DNA from 3 places in the Vogesella sp. LIG4 genome. Region 3 is predicted to be linked to each of the others. Evidence: riboswitches for the same ligand, from Rfam matches in the RefSeq annotation. Region 3 holds a riboswitch; each other region holds the start of a gene.
What was found. Region 3 has a riboswitch for cobalamin ahead of PSELUDRAFT_RS05210 (TonB-dependent receptor). Riboswitches for the same ligand answer to the same signal wherever they lie in the genome.
Positions count from the first base shown of each region.

Region 1: another riboswitch for cobalamin. It lies ahead of PSELUDRAFT_RS15820 (HoxN/HupN/NixA family nickel/cobalt transporter); the one in region 3 lies ahead of PSELUDRAFT_RS05210 (TonB-dependent receptor).
Region 2: another riboswitch for cobalamin. It lies ahead of PSELUDRAFT_RS15925 (HoxN/HupN/NixA family nickel/cobalt transporter); the one in region 3 lies ahead of PSELUDRAFT_RS05210 (TonB-dependent receptor).

Region 1 is NZ_LT607802.1:3,414,420-3,418,669, reverse strand. Features, by position in the region: gene speB (agmatinase) at 1-206, opposite strand, end outside; gene PSELUDRAFT_RS15825 (Lrp/AsnC family transcriptional regulator) at 452-907, shown strand; gene PSELUDRAFT_RS15820 (HoxN/HupN/NixA family nickel/cobalt transporter) at 953-2,008, opposite strand; cobalamin riboswitch at 2,043-2,199, opposite strand; gene PSELUDRAFT_RS15815 (DUF5666 domain-containing protein) at 2,688-3,860, opposite strand; gene PSELUDRAFT_RS15810 (DUF6502 family protein) at 3,850-4,250, opposite strand, start outside.
Region 2 is NZ_LT607802.1:3,435,901-3,440,150, reverse strand. Features, by position in the region: gene PSELUDRAFT_RS15935 (cobaltochelatase subunit CobN) at 1-1,276, opposite strand, end outside; gene PSELUDRAFT_RS15930 (ferredoxin) at 1,273-1,602, opposite strand; gene PSELUDRAFT_RS15925 (HoxN/HupN/NixA family nickel/cobalt transporter) at 1,599-2,666, opposite strand; cobalamin riboswitch at 2,768-2,947, opposite strand; gene cobD (threonine-phosphate decarboxylase CobD) at 2,912-3,976, opposite strand; gene cbiB (adenosylcobinamide-phosphate synthase CbiB) at 3,969-4,250, opposite strand, start outside.
Region 3 is NZ_LT607802.1:1,111,238-1,115,487, reverse strand. Features, by position in the region: gene PSELUDRAFT_RS05225 (adenosylcobinamide-GDP ribazoletransferase) at 1-84, opposite strand, end outside; gene PSELUDRAFT_RS05220 (histidine phosphatase family protein) at 114-722, opposite strand; gene cobT (nicotinate-nucleotide--dimethylbenzimidazole phosphoribosyltransferase) at 719-1,750, opposite strand; cobalamin riboswitch at 2,042-2,234, shown strand; gene PSELUDRAFT_RS05210 (TonB-dependent receptor) at 2,350-4,250, shown strand, end outside.

The sequences.
Region 1 (4,250 bases), 1.8 Mb from region 3:
GCAACGTCACCAGCATCGATAAACGTTCCCTCTTGTCCGAGGTAGATGCCTTGTTCAGTCCACCAATTACTCGAATCACATGCCATCGCTTTTCGAAGCAGTTCTGGTGCCTCGGCTGCGCCACGCAGATACGAAGAGTTGAAGTCAACGGGTACGCCCAGTAGCGTCACAGACTGCTCAATGGGTACAGGTGTTGTTTTATGCATGTGTCTTCTCCATTGCGAATCAGATACGAGGTGCCAACTCGCCGGTATCTCGGCTGACAACAGAGTAAAGAGGAGGCCATCCAACTTAAAGACGAAAAATAGACAATTTCGGCGATATTTTTCGTCTAATCGTATCGACTGGACTACACTTTGACTTTCGTGCCCTCGTCGTGACGCATCACCTGCAAAAGAAACTGAAAGCACCTGGACAGAGGGCTCTGGCGTGTGTGAGCGGAGTCCACCGTATGAAGCAACCCAGGCTGGATCAACTTGATGACATCGACCGCAAGTTGATCTTGTTACTGCAGGAGAATGGCCGGGAGTCTGTGGCCGTGCTGGCTCGCAAGCTGAACGTCGCGCGAACCACGGTGGTTGCACGCATCGCAAGGCTTGAGGCGAACAAAGTTATCGTCGGGTATGGAGTACGACTTGGTCAGGATGTACTGGATGGCAGTATTCAGGCATACGTTGGCATGATCATCACGCCCAAACGGATACGCGAAGTCGAGAAAAAACTCGCTCAAATGCCTGAGGTGAAGACACTCTGCGCTGTCAGTGGTGAGTTTGATAATGTCTTATGGCTGAAGGCGGAATCCCCTGAGCGGCTAAACAATCTGCTCGAAGAAATCGGGATGCTTGAAGGGGTTGAACGGACAACAACTTCGATCATCCTGGCGCGCAAGATTGAGAGGGGGTTTTGACAGGGGCCCGCGGAGCGTTCATCACCACATATCGGCTGTGCGGTGCTAGTGGGTGATCTCCAGCTCATCGAAGCGCTTGAGCCGGTAGATCAGAACCGATGCAACCCAGCTCGCGGCGAAGATGCCGATGATGAAATAGCCCATGGTGCCGAAGTTATCGTTCAGCACGCCGATGGCATCCCACAATCCCCCCTGCAGTTGCAGCTTGTCGCCGATCAGGCCGAGTGCCTCGATGGTGCCGATAACGACGGCAACGATGATCGAGACCAGGGTGATGGTCATGTTGTAATAGATCTTGCGGATAGGCTTCATATAGGCCCAGCCATAGGCCCCAAGCATCAGGTGACCATCCAGGGTGTCAATTAAGGACATGCCGGCACTGAACAGCGCCGGAAACACCATGATCGACCAGGGCGACAGGCCGTGTGCCGCCTGGGTGGCAGAAATACCCAGCAAGCCGATTTCGGTTGCGGTGTCGAAACCCAGGCCAAACAGGAAGCCGAGCGGGTACATATGCCAGCTGCGGGTGATCATGCGGAACAGCGGTCGGAACAGCCTGGCGATGAAGCCCCGGTTTGCCAGCAGCAGGTCGAAGTCGTCATCGACATAGCTGCCGCCGCTCCTCAGCTTGCGCCAGGCCTGGTAGATCGATTTCAGGATCACCAGGTTCATGCAGGCAATGGCAAACAGGAACAGCGCCGACACCGAGGTGCCGATCACGCTGCCGACGTCTCTGAACGCGTCGAAACGCCCCCGCATGACCGTGGTGGCGATGGCAATGGCGACCGAGGCGAGCACCACCACGCTGGAATGTCCCAAAGAAAAGAAGAAACCAACCGTGACCGGGCGTTTGTTCTCCTGCATTAGTTTGCGGGTGACATTGTCGATGGCCGCGATGTGATCCGCATCGACTGCGTGGCGCAAGCCGAAGCCATAGGCGAGCAGGGCCGTGCCAAGCAATGCCGGGTGGTCGCGAAACGCAAGCAGCGCCCATAACCAGGCGAAGACATTGCTGGCAATCAACACACCATACATGCCGAACAATCTGCCTCGAACCTTGCTGTTCGAGTCACTGAAAATCTGTACGAATTGGTAAAGCATTGAGTAACACCTTGGGGTGACGCGCCCCGGTTGAGTTGGGAGTTGCCGCCAAGCGAGGTCTGGCTCTCAGCCAAAGGTGCCAACGGCACTCAGGCTGATTACAGTGGCGCGACCGCACCGGATTTGCACCGGCTGCCCGCTTGGCCTTTTGTGAAACGGTTCTGCTGCTGCGCGTGCACGCCATTGGCGTGCTTTGCTTGCGCTATCTGGCTGCGTAGAGGCGGCAGCAACGAAAGCCGAGGCGAATTTACCGCAATGGCGCAGCAAAGTCCGCACTTCTTGTTGCTCTACACCCAGGCCGACTGGGAGCGCCGGACAGCCCTCCGGATACCCCACTGTGGAGCGGCGCACTGCTGATCATGCTGGCGCTGGGCGCGGCCTTCCCGCTGGTGGGAGCCAGCTTTCTGGCCATCCTGCTGCTGGATTGGGCACTGCTACGCCGCCTGCACGCACTGGCATTCTTGCGCTGATTACCCTGTTCCAGCCACGCTGCCCCGGAAGATAGGGCGGCCTTTTGCAGGAGAACAGTCATTTTTTTCTGGCGGCACAAACTGACGGCTTGGGCCGGCAAGCTGCTAAGAATCACCTCGGGGCAGCATCAGTCCCGATGCCTTTGTACGGGCTTCGGCGTGAGGCGGGAATTTGCCTACTGCCCCCGGGGCAGTCCAGTGGTCTCGTATCAATCACCGTGGGAGTCGCCGTGGGATCGGCCGCTGCTGTCCGAGCCGCCCCGATCCCCCGAGTTCTCCAATGTTGCGCCGTGTGGTCGGGCGCCAGTCTCCCCATTGTCAGAATGCTCATTGTCATTCTCGGTTTTCACCTTGTGCGCCGGCTGGCCGGCGCCGTGGTAGGGGAGCCGCACCTGTACCCGTTCGGCCACCAGGCGGCCGTCCGTTAACACCTTGACGCTCACTTGTACTAGCTGTTCCTTGCCGAACGACTGGGCGCCGCCTCCTGCGAAGCCGGTGGTGGCGTCCACCCCGACCAAGTGCCCGGCAATTTGCAGGTTCCCGTTGTGCGCGATCGCGAAGCCCTCCAGTTCGAGCCTGGAGAGGCCATGCGCGTGCCACAGCTGTGCGGTCGCTGCGGGCCGGGTGGTACTGACCTGTAGTGCCTGCCCATTCCACATCCCTTCAGCAACGATCTCGTCGTTGCCTGCATCGACCACCTTGCCTTCCAGTTTCAGTCCTGCGACCTCCTGGCGACCCGCACCGAGCGTGAGGCGCCCGGTAATGCTGCTCAGTCCCGACGGCGCCTCGGCCAGCGACGTGGCGTGCAGCACGCCGTCGCCGGAGCGCAGGCCGCTCAATCGCACGAACTGGCCGGTGGCGAGCCGAGCCGCCTGCCGCACGGGCAAGCCGGCGATGGAAACCGGCCGACCCATCACGTACATCATCCGGTGGGGTAGGTCGACCCGGGTGACGACGCCGACCAGTGGATAGGACACCGAGATACGCTGCGCCACGAGCTGCTGGCCGCTGCCTGCAGCTTCGACCACCACCACTTGCCCGATACCAAGGTTGGCCGCTGGCATGGCTTGACCGTTGCTGTCGACCGGCGTGGTGGGCTGGAACTGCACTTCGAGGCCGTTCACCCGGATGCTGCCAAAGCCGGTAATGGTGCCGACGATGCCGGTGCCGCCGAAACCTTCTGGTTCCGCAAGGTGTACCCCGGTACCGCCGATGCCGTCGCCATCAGGTGGCGTGGAGGGTGGCACCCCGTCGGCCAGACAGAGCGTTGTGGATAGCAGCACGACTGCCGGCAGCAGCAGCTTGCGCGACCAGCGCCGGTAGTGTGCTAGAACGTGAGCCAGATCAGACAGCCCACCCGTGCGATCCCCTCTATTCATCATGCGTCGCATCCTTTGGGGGTGTGCTGTCCTGGTAAAAATACAGGCCGAAATTGATGCGCAGCGGCGTGCCCTGTTGCGTCTGGTCCTGCTGCTGCAGCGCGAGTGCCCGCCGGTTCACGGCTTGCAGCGCCTGCATGCCCTTGCTCTGGGCCAACCGGGCCAGTTCCTTGACCGACGCTTCGCTCAAGCCGGAATAGATGACGCAGCGCTCCAGCATGGGCTGGCCCTCGCCAGTCAGGTTGTGTGCTAGCGTCGCCAGGTGGTCGTGGACGTTTTGCTGCAGGTAGTAGGCCTTTTCATCCAGGCTAGTACTGGCCAGCAGAGCGTCGATGTTGAGGTGAACCAGGTCGGCGCTGTCCACCAGGACGGCACCGCGGCGCATCCATTCGT
Region 2 (4,250 bases), 1.8 Mb from region 3:
CCTCGTCGTAGGCGCCGCGGTCGATCAGGGTGTGGATCAGCGCGTCGCTCGATTCGGGCAGGTCGGGTAGGTGGTAGCCCGCCTCGCGCATGGCGTGCAGCAGGGCGAACAGCGAGGCCGGGGAGTCCAGGCCGACGGCGTTGCCGATCTGCGAGGCCTTGCTGTTGGAGTTGGTGAAGATGAAGGCGATGCGCTTCTTGTCGTTTGGCGTGCGGCGCAGCGCCACCTGGCGCGCGGCAATGCCGGCCACGCGGCGCGCCCGGTCCGGCAGCGGCGCGTATTCGGTTTCGTCCTGCTCGTGCTTGAACGAGATCGGCACGCCGATGATGCGGCCGTCGAACTCCGGCAGCGCCACGTTCATCGCGGTGTCGAGCGGGTTGAGGCCGCGCTCGGACGCCTGCCACTGCGCCATGGTCATGCTGCTGGTGATGGCCTGGATCACCGGCAGGTCCAGCCGCTCGAACGCTGCCACCGACCAGCCGGCCGCGGTGGGGCCGTCGGCATTCACATCGCCCATGGCGAACGAGGTGGTATTGATCAGCGCATCGATACGGCTGGCATCGCCGTCGGCGAAGAAGTCCAGCGCCGCCGGCAGGCCGGATGCGCCCAGCGTGCGCAGCGAGGCGGTGTACACCGGCAGCGCGTTGAGCTGGCGCTCGGCCAGCGCATCGACCAGCTGGTCGATGAAGCGGGTGTTGCCGGACAGCCAGTGCGCCCGGTAGAAGGTGATGCCCACGGTTGGCCAGGCAGGGTTGCAGACTGCCTGCCAGTCATCCAGCGTGGCCAGGCCCGCCAGCTCCGGGTGGTAGATGCCGTGATCGGGCAGCGCCGCCGGCGGCAGGTAGCCGCAGCCGGTCATCAGCAGCCGGTCGGACAGGCAGCGCAAGAGCTGCGCCATATTGGCGGTGCCGCCCGCCTGCAGGTAAGCAGTGGCCTCGTGCTGCAGTGCCGGCGGCACGCTGCACAGCGCCGCCAGTTCCGGGTCCGGCTCGCCGGTGCCGCTGACCACGATCAGCGCGCGGCCGTTCGCCTCGGCGTCGCGGCGCAGCGCGTCAAAGCCGGGCACGGCGCTGGCGCGGCCGAGCAGGCGCACCAGCAGCACGCGTGCTGCGGCCAACGTTGAGCCGAGCAGCGCTTCCATGCGCGCCGGGCTGTCCACGGTTTGCAGGTTCACCGCCTCGACGGCGGCAAAGTCGTCCGGCAGCAGCGCGCGGGCGCGCGCCAGCGCCGACAGGTCGGTGCCGGCGTGGCTAAGCAGTACGATGCGGGCGCTCATGGCTGCTCCTCCGCGTCGATATCGCCGATGCCAAGCCGGTGGAAGATCAGCGGCTCCACCGGGCAGTCGTCACGCAGGTGTTCGCTGACGATGCGCTGGATGGCGGCGGCGTCCACCCGGCGGTACCAGACGCCGTCCGGGTACACCGCCACGATGGGGCCTTCCTTGCATACCGCGAAGCAGTGGGTGCGGGTGCGCTTCACGCGCAGGCCGTCGCAGGCGTCTATGCTCTGGCCGAGCAGCTTGAACATCGCCTCGGCGGTGGCGCCGTTCTCGGTGCAGCGCGGGCCGGTGCACATCAGCACGTGTTTGTAGTGGGTTCTCATTGGCTGTTCCGGATGTTGCCGTAGCGCAGGTCGTAGCCGCGCCATTTGTAGATGGCGGCCGATATTGCCCAGCTGGCGAGAAACACGCCTATCACCAGGTAGCCGAAATTGGCGAGGCTCTGGTTCATGGTGGCTACCACGTCCCAGAACGCGCCGGTGAGTTGCAGCTGGTTGGCCAGCAGGCCGAGTGCCTCCAGGCCGCCGATGCCGAAGGCGACCAGCACCGACACGGTGGTGATGGTCAGGTTGTACCAGATCTTGCGCACCGGGTTGACGAAGGCCCAGCCGTAGGCGCCGACCATCAGCATGCTGTCCAGCGTGTCGACGAGTGCCATGCCGACGGTGAACAGCACCGGGAACACCATTACCGACCACAGCGAGCTGCCATGCGATGCGTGCGAGGCGGATACCGAGAACAGGCCGATCTCGGTAGCGGTGTCAAAGCCGAGCCCGAACAGGAAGCCGATGGGGAACATGTGCCAGCTGCGGGTCACCAGCCGGAACAGCGGGCGGAACAGGCGGGCGAGAAAACCATGCCCGGCCAGCAGCATGTCCATTTCCTCCTCGCTGACGGCCTCGCCGCGCTTCACGCGCTGGAAGCTGCGCCACACCCCCTTGAGGATCACCAGGTTGGTGACGGCGATGGCCAGCAGGAAGAAGGCCGACACGCCGATGGACACGACGCCGCCCAGTTCGCGGAAGGCGCCGAAGCGGCTTTGCAGCGCGGCGGTGGTGCTGACGATCACCGCCACCGCCAGCAGGATCAGCGTTGAATGGCCGATGGAAAAGAAGAAGCCGACCGCCAGCGGGCGCTGGCCGTCCTGCATCAGCTTGCGCACCACATTGTCGATGGCGGCGATATGGTCGGGGTCGACGGCATGGCGCAGGCCGAACAGGTAGGCCAGCAGCGCGGTGGCAAGCAGGGTGGGTTGGCCGGCGAAGGCAGTCAGCGCCCAGGCCCAGGCGAGCAGGTTGGCCGCAAGCAGCCCGGTTAGCATCAGGGCCGAGGCGCGGCGGGTGGAAACGGCATGAAACGAAAGTGGGCGCGGCAATGGCTTGGCCATATTGGGGTCCCCTGGTAGGAACATCGCCGCGAGTAAGGACAAGACGACCAGCTGTGGCCGCGTGTTGCTATCCCCCGGTACACCCCGCCCGGTTTCAACCCACGTCGACTGAAGATAATGGCCGGTCTCCTGGCTCGTGCGTCATTGCCTTGCGTCGCCTTCCCGGGCCGGGCCCAGTGGCATGTGACGCAGGCTCGTCACTTACAGTTGCGGGGGCAGCTGCGGTATCTCACCGCATTCCCGTTTCACCCTTTACGGGCACCATCATTTGCAGCGGCGGATGATACGTGATGGGGCCTGGCTTGTGAATCCTGCTCCGGGTGGAGCAGCGGGCCGATGGCTGCCAGCGCGGCCTGCAGTCTTTGCCAGTCGGCCTCGCCGGCCGGCAGGCCGAAGCGCAGGCTGGACGATTCGGCGAAATACCGGCACAGCACGCCGCAGCGGGCGAGGGCATCGTGCAGCACCGCCGCCTGCGGGTGCCGCAGCCACTGGAACAGCGCGCTGCTGCCGTCCGGCACCAGGCTATGCTGGCGCAGCATGGCGCCAAGCCGGGCGCTGTCGTGCGCCAGGCGCAGCCGGGTGTCGTGCTGCCAGGCGGTGTCCTGCAGTGCCGCCTTCACCGCCTGCCGCGCCGGGCCGGCCAGCGTCCACGGCCCCAGTTCCTCACGCAGCTGCGCAAGCAGCTCGGGCCAGGCGAACACGAAGCCGGCGCGCGCGCCGGCCAGGCCAAAGAACTTGCCTATCGAGCGCAGCACCACCAGGCCCGTTGCGCCGATGAAGGGCAGCAGGCTGTTGTCCGGCGTGCAGTCCATGAATGCCTCGTCTACCACCAGCCAGCCGCCACGGGCCGCCAGCCGCTCGCGCCAGCGGTTCAGCTGGCTGGCCGGCGCGTGCCAGCCGGTCGGGTTGTTGGGGTTGACCAGCAGCAGCACATCGACGGCATCGACGGCCGCTTCCAGCTCATCCGGCGCCAGGCGCAGCACCTGGTGCCCGCGCCGCTGCCAGGCGTGGGCGTGCTCGGCGTAGCTGGTGGCCAGCATGCCGACAACGCCGCGCGGGCGCAGCAGCGGCAGCGCCTGGATTGCCGGCTGCGAGCCGGCCACCGGCAGTAGCGCATCGCTGCCGTAGTAGGCCGCGGCGGCGGCCTCCAGGCCATCGTTTTCTTCCGGCAGCCGTTGCCAGCAGCTTGCCGGCAGGGCGGGCACCGGCCAGCCCTGCGGGTTCAGCCCGGTGGACAGGTCCAGCCAGTCCCCGAGCGGGATGCCGTAGCGGTGCGCCGCCGCCAGGATGCCGCCACCATGGTCAAGCATGCAGCCACCCTCCGGCGAGGGCGAGCGCCACCCACAGCCACAGGCCGTGGTCGACCAGCCGCATCGCGCGGCTGATGTCGTGCGTGCCGGGCATGCGGCCAACCCCCAGCGCCGGGCGCTGCTTCAGGCTGCCGTGGTAGCGGGCGGCGCCACCCAGCATCACGCCGAGCGACCCGGCGCCGGCGGCCATTACCGGGCCGGCGTTCGGGCTGTACCAGGTAGGCGCCTGCTGGCGCCAGCAGCGCCAGCCGTCGCGGAGATTGCCAAGAACGAT
Region 3 (4,250 bases):
GGCCAGCCAGGCCGGGTCGAAGGTTTTCAGCTGCGGCGTTGGCAGCCGGGTCAGGAACTGGATGGCGAGAATCAGCGAACGCATGGCAGGTCAGGGTTGGCCGCAAGGTGGCATCAAGAGGTGGGCGGCTCCGGCGTTTCCAGCCGCAGCAGGTAGGCCGGGTGGCCTTCGAGGATGGACAGCTGCGCAAAGCCGCCGCGCTGTACCGCCATCAGGCGGGCGATGTTGAAGTCGGTGCCCAGCAGCTCGGCCAGCAGCACGTTGATCACGCCGCCGTGGCTGATCAGCACGCGGTGGCTGCCGCGTGCCTCGCGCATCCAGCCGGCAAACCCCATCAGCACCCGGCTGCGGAACACCTCGAAGCGCTCGCCGCCTTCCGGTGTCAGCAGGCCGCGCGCCAGCAACGTCTGCCAGTCCGGCGTTTCGGCGGCGATATCGGCCAGCGGCCGCAGCTCCCAGCTGCCGAAATCGCATTCGGTCAGCAGCGGCACCACGTGCAGCGGCACGCCGCTGACCAGTGCCTGCTGCACGGCAAACTCGCGGCAGCGCTGCAGCGGCGAGGTAGCCATGCAGCTTACCGGCGCATGGCGCACGATGCGCTGCCAGCTGGCGGCCATCGCCGCACGGCCGGCATCGTTGAGCGGCAGGTCGCTGCTGCCGACCAGCCGGCCCTGGTGGTCGATGTCGCCGTGGCGCAGCAGGGTGAGGGTGTAGGGGTTCACTCGTTTTTACCGGCCACGCCGGCCTCGGCAAAGGTGGCCATGCCGGCGTGCAGCGCAATGGCCTGTTGCAGCAGCGGAATCGCCAGCGCCGCGCCGGAGCCTTCACCCAGGCGCAGGCCGAAGTCGATCAGCGGCGTCAGCCCCAGGCTGGCCAGCGCCAGCGCATGGCCGGTTTCCTGCGAGCAGTGGCTGGCCAGCAGCCACGGGGCGATGTCCGGGGCGATGGCCTGGGCCACCAGCGCAGCAGCCGTGCTGATGAAGCCGTCCAGCAGCAGCGGCACGCCCTGCGCCGCGCCTTCCAGGTAGAAGCCGGCCATGGCGGCGATCTCCAGCCCGCCCAGCTCGGCCAGCAGCGCCTGGCCGTCCAGGTCCGGCGCCACGCGCGCCAGCGCGTCGGCCACCACCTGGCGCTTGTGCGCCAGCGCGGCATCGTTCACACCGGTACCGCGGCCAACGATGGCCTCCGGGCTGTGGCCGCCCAGGCGGCAGATCAGCGCCGCCGACGGCGTGGTGTTGCCGATGCCCATGTCGCCGGCGATCAGCAGGCTGGCGCCATCGGCAATGGCGCGGCGCGCGGCCATGCGGCCAACCTCCAGCGCTGCCGCGCATTGTTCTGCCGTCATCGCCGGCTCGCGGCGGATGTTGCCGCTACCGGCGCGCACCTTGGCGTGCACGATGGGCAGCGCGGCAAGGTCGGCGGCCACGCCGGCATCCACCACCTCCAGCCGCGCCTGGTTGCAGCGTGCCAGCACGCTGATGGCGGCACCGCCGTGCACGAAGTTGGCCACCATGGCGCCGGTTACCTCCGGCGGGTAGGCGGACACACCTTCGGCGCATACACCGTGGTCGCCGGCAAACACGGTGATGGCCGGCTTCAGCGGCTGCGGAATCTCGCGGCGCTGCAGGCCGGCCAGGGTAATGGCGAGGTCCTCCAGTTTGCCCAGGCTGCCGGCCGGCTTGGTCAGTTGTTGCTGGCGTGCGCTGGCGGCATCGCGGGCGGAGAAATCGGGTGCGGGAATGCGGAACATGATGTCCTTGCTATGGAGGCGGCGCAGCGGCCGTTTAAGGGTGATGGCGCGACCATACGGCAGGCTCCGCGCGCTGGCAATTGTCTTGCGCTGGAATAAGCAAATCGCCGCGCATGGGGGCGGGGGGCTGCAGCTACGGGTATAATGCGCGCCTTGCAGGTGTCCGGCGTGCAAGAACCTGTTTACGATCTGCTGCGCTTCGGCGATACAGCGTTGAAAACGTCTTCGGAATGCTCATTGACTTCATGTCAATTCCGCTTCCTCAGCCGTTTTCGCCTTGTCTCGCCCTGGCTCGCGAGAACGTAAACAGGCTCTGGTCCGCCGGATGAAACGGGAAGTCGGTACAAGTCCGGCGCTGCCCCCGCAACGGTAAGGCCTGATGACGCGTGTCATCCAGGAGCGACCACAGCCACTGCCCATCGGGCGGGAAGGCGTCGCCCCGCAAGGCCGAGCCCGGAGACCGGCCTGCGATTCGGGCGCCGTGGAATCGTGCCCTGCTGGAGCATCGCGGGGAGGCGATTCGACAGTTCGTAGCGCCCGCTGCGTGCGTCCCGAGTATTTCTCCGCACTCCGTTTTTTCCTCCTGGAGTGTGTCTTACATGTTCAATACCAAACCGTTGGCTGCGCTGGTAGCGCTGGCCTGTGCCCCGGCCGCCATGGCCGCTACCGTTACCCAGCTGGACGAAGTGGTGGTTACCGCCACCCGCGTGGCCGACAAGGCCAGCGAACTGCCGGCCAACGTTACCGTGATCACCGCCGCCGACATCGCCAGCAGCCCGGCCCGTACCGTGCAGGAACTGCTGTCCGCCGTGGCCGGTGTACATCTGTTCAACATGTCCGGTTCTGCCAGCGGCGGTACGGTGGACCTGCGGGGCTTTGGCGTGACCGGTGTCAGCAACACGCTGATCCTGGTGGATGGCGTCAAGCAGAATACCAATGACTTGGCTGTTCCCAACCTGGCCGGCATTCCGCTGCAGGCGATCGAGCGCATTGAGGTGGTACGTGGCAGTGGCGCGGTGGCCTATGGTGGCGGCACCACCGGCGGCGTGGTCAACATCATCACCCGCAACGGCTTCAAGGATCAGCCCAGCGTACGTGCCACCTTCACCATGGGCAGCCAGGACCTGAAGCAGCTGGACGTGGCGGTGCATCAGGCCAGCGCGCAGGTGGCGCTGGATGCCTACGTGCAGTCGATGACCGGTGATAACTATCGCCGTAACAATGCCGAGCGCAACGACAACGGCGGCATCAGCGCTACCTGGCGCCACGATGGCGGCGATGTGCGCTTCTACGCCCGCAACAGCAACCAGGGTTTGCGCCTGCCGGGGGGCAGGCAAATCGATCCAGCCGCGGGTATCAACCAGTTTGCGTCGGACTCGCGGGGAACCAGCAGCCCCAATGACTACGCCGAAACCCGGGCTCAGGACTATGGCCTGCAAGCTCGACAGGAGTTGGCCGGTGGCTTGGTGTATTTCGATCTCGCGCAGAGGCATAAAAACACCTTTACCAACTGGGGCAGTGCACACGACCAGCGCAGCGCTGACGAAACTAACACTAGCCTGCGCTACGAGCGCGAGCTGGGGGCTCACCGCTTGGCCGTGGGCGTGGATGGACAGAATTCCGCCACAGACGTAGATGGTACTTATGCGACCAGTCGCATCAAGCAACAGTTGTTAGGTGTATTTGCCGACGCACTGCTGCGCCCGCAGGCCGGCACCACCGTGAATGTGGGGGTGCGCAACCAGCATGTGGACGACGATGTAAGCAACCTCAGCTCACCGAGTCACAGTTACCAGAAGCAGCAGGAACTGAATGCCTGGCAACTGGGTATCCGACAGGCATTGACTCCGTCGCTGGATGTGTACGCCAAGCTGGGACAGAGTTTCCGTATCGCTAATGCTGATGAACAGTCTTATGCTGCGGCGCCGCCGCTGTTGCCGCAGGTCTCACATGACAAGGAAGTCGGTGTGGCCTGGCTGCAAGGGGGCAGCAGCGTGCGTGCCGCACTGTTCCGTTACGACCTGAACAACGAAATTCATTACAACCCGTTAAGCTATTTCAACGTCAACCTCGACCCGACCCGTCGGCAGGGCGTGGAGCTGGAAGGCAAGACCCAACTGGCGCCGCAGTGGCAGCTGAACGGCAATCTGACCTGGCAGCAGGCCACCTTCCGTTCCGGTGTGGCTGGTGGTGTGGACCTGGCTGGCAATACCGTGCCGATGGTGCCGCACTGGCTGGCCAATGTCGGCCTGACCTGGCTGCCGCAGCAGGCCACCCGTGTTGGACTGGAACTGCAGTATGTCGGCAAGCAGCGCATGGATAACGATGAGGCCAACCAGTTCGCCACCCAGCTGTCCGCCTACACCCTGGTCAACCTCAAGCTCAGCCACCAGTACAGCAAGCATGTCGATGTGAGCCTGGCGGTGAACAACCTGCTCGACAAGCGCTACGCCAGCTATGGCTACAGGGAAGACAATATCGGCAGCACTGGCAAGTATGA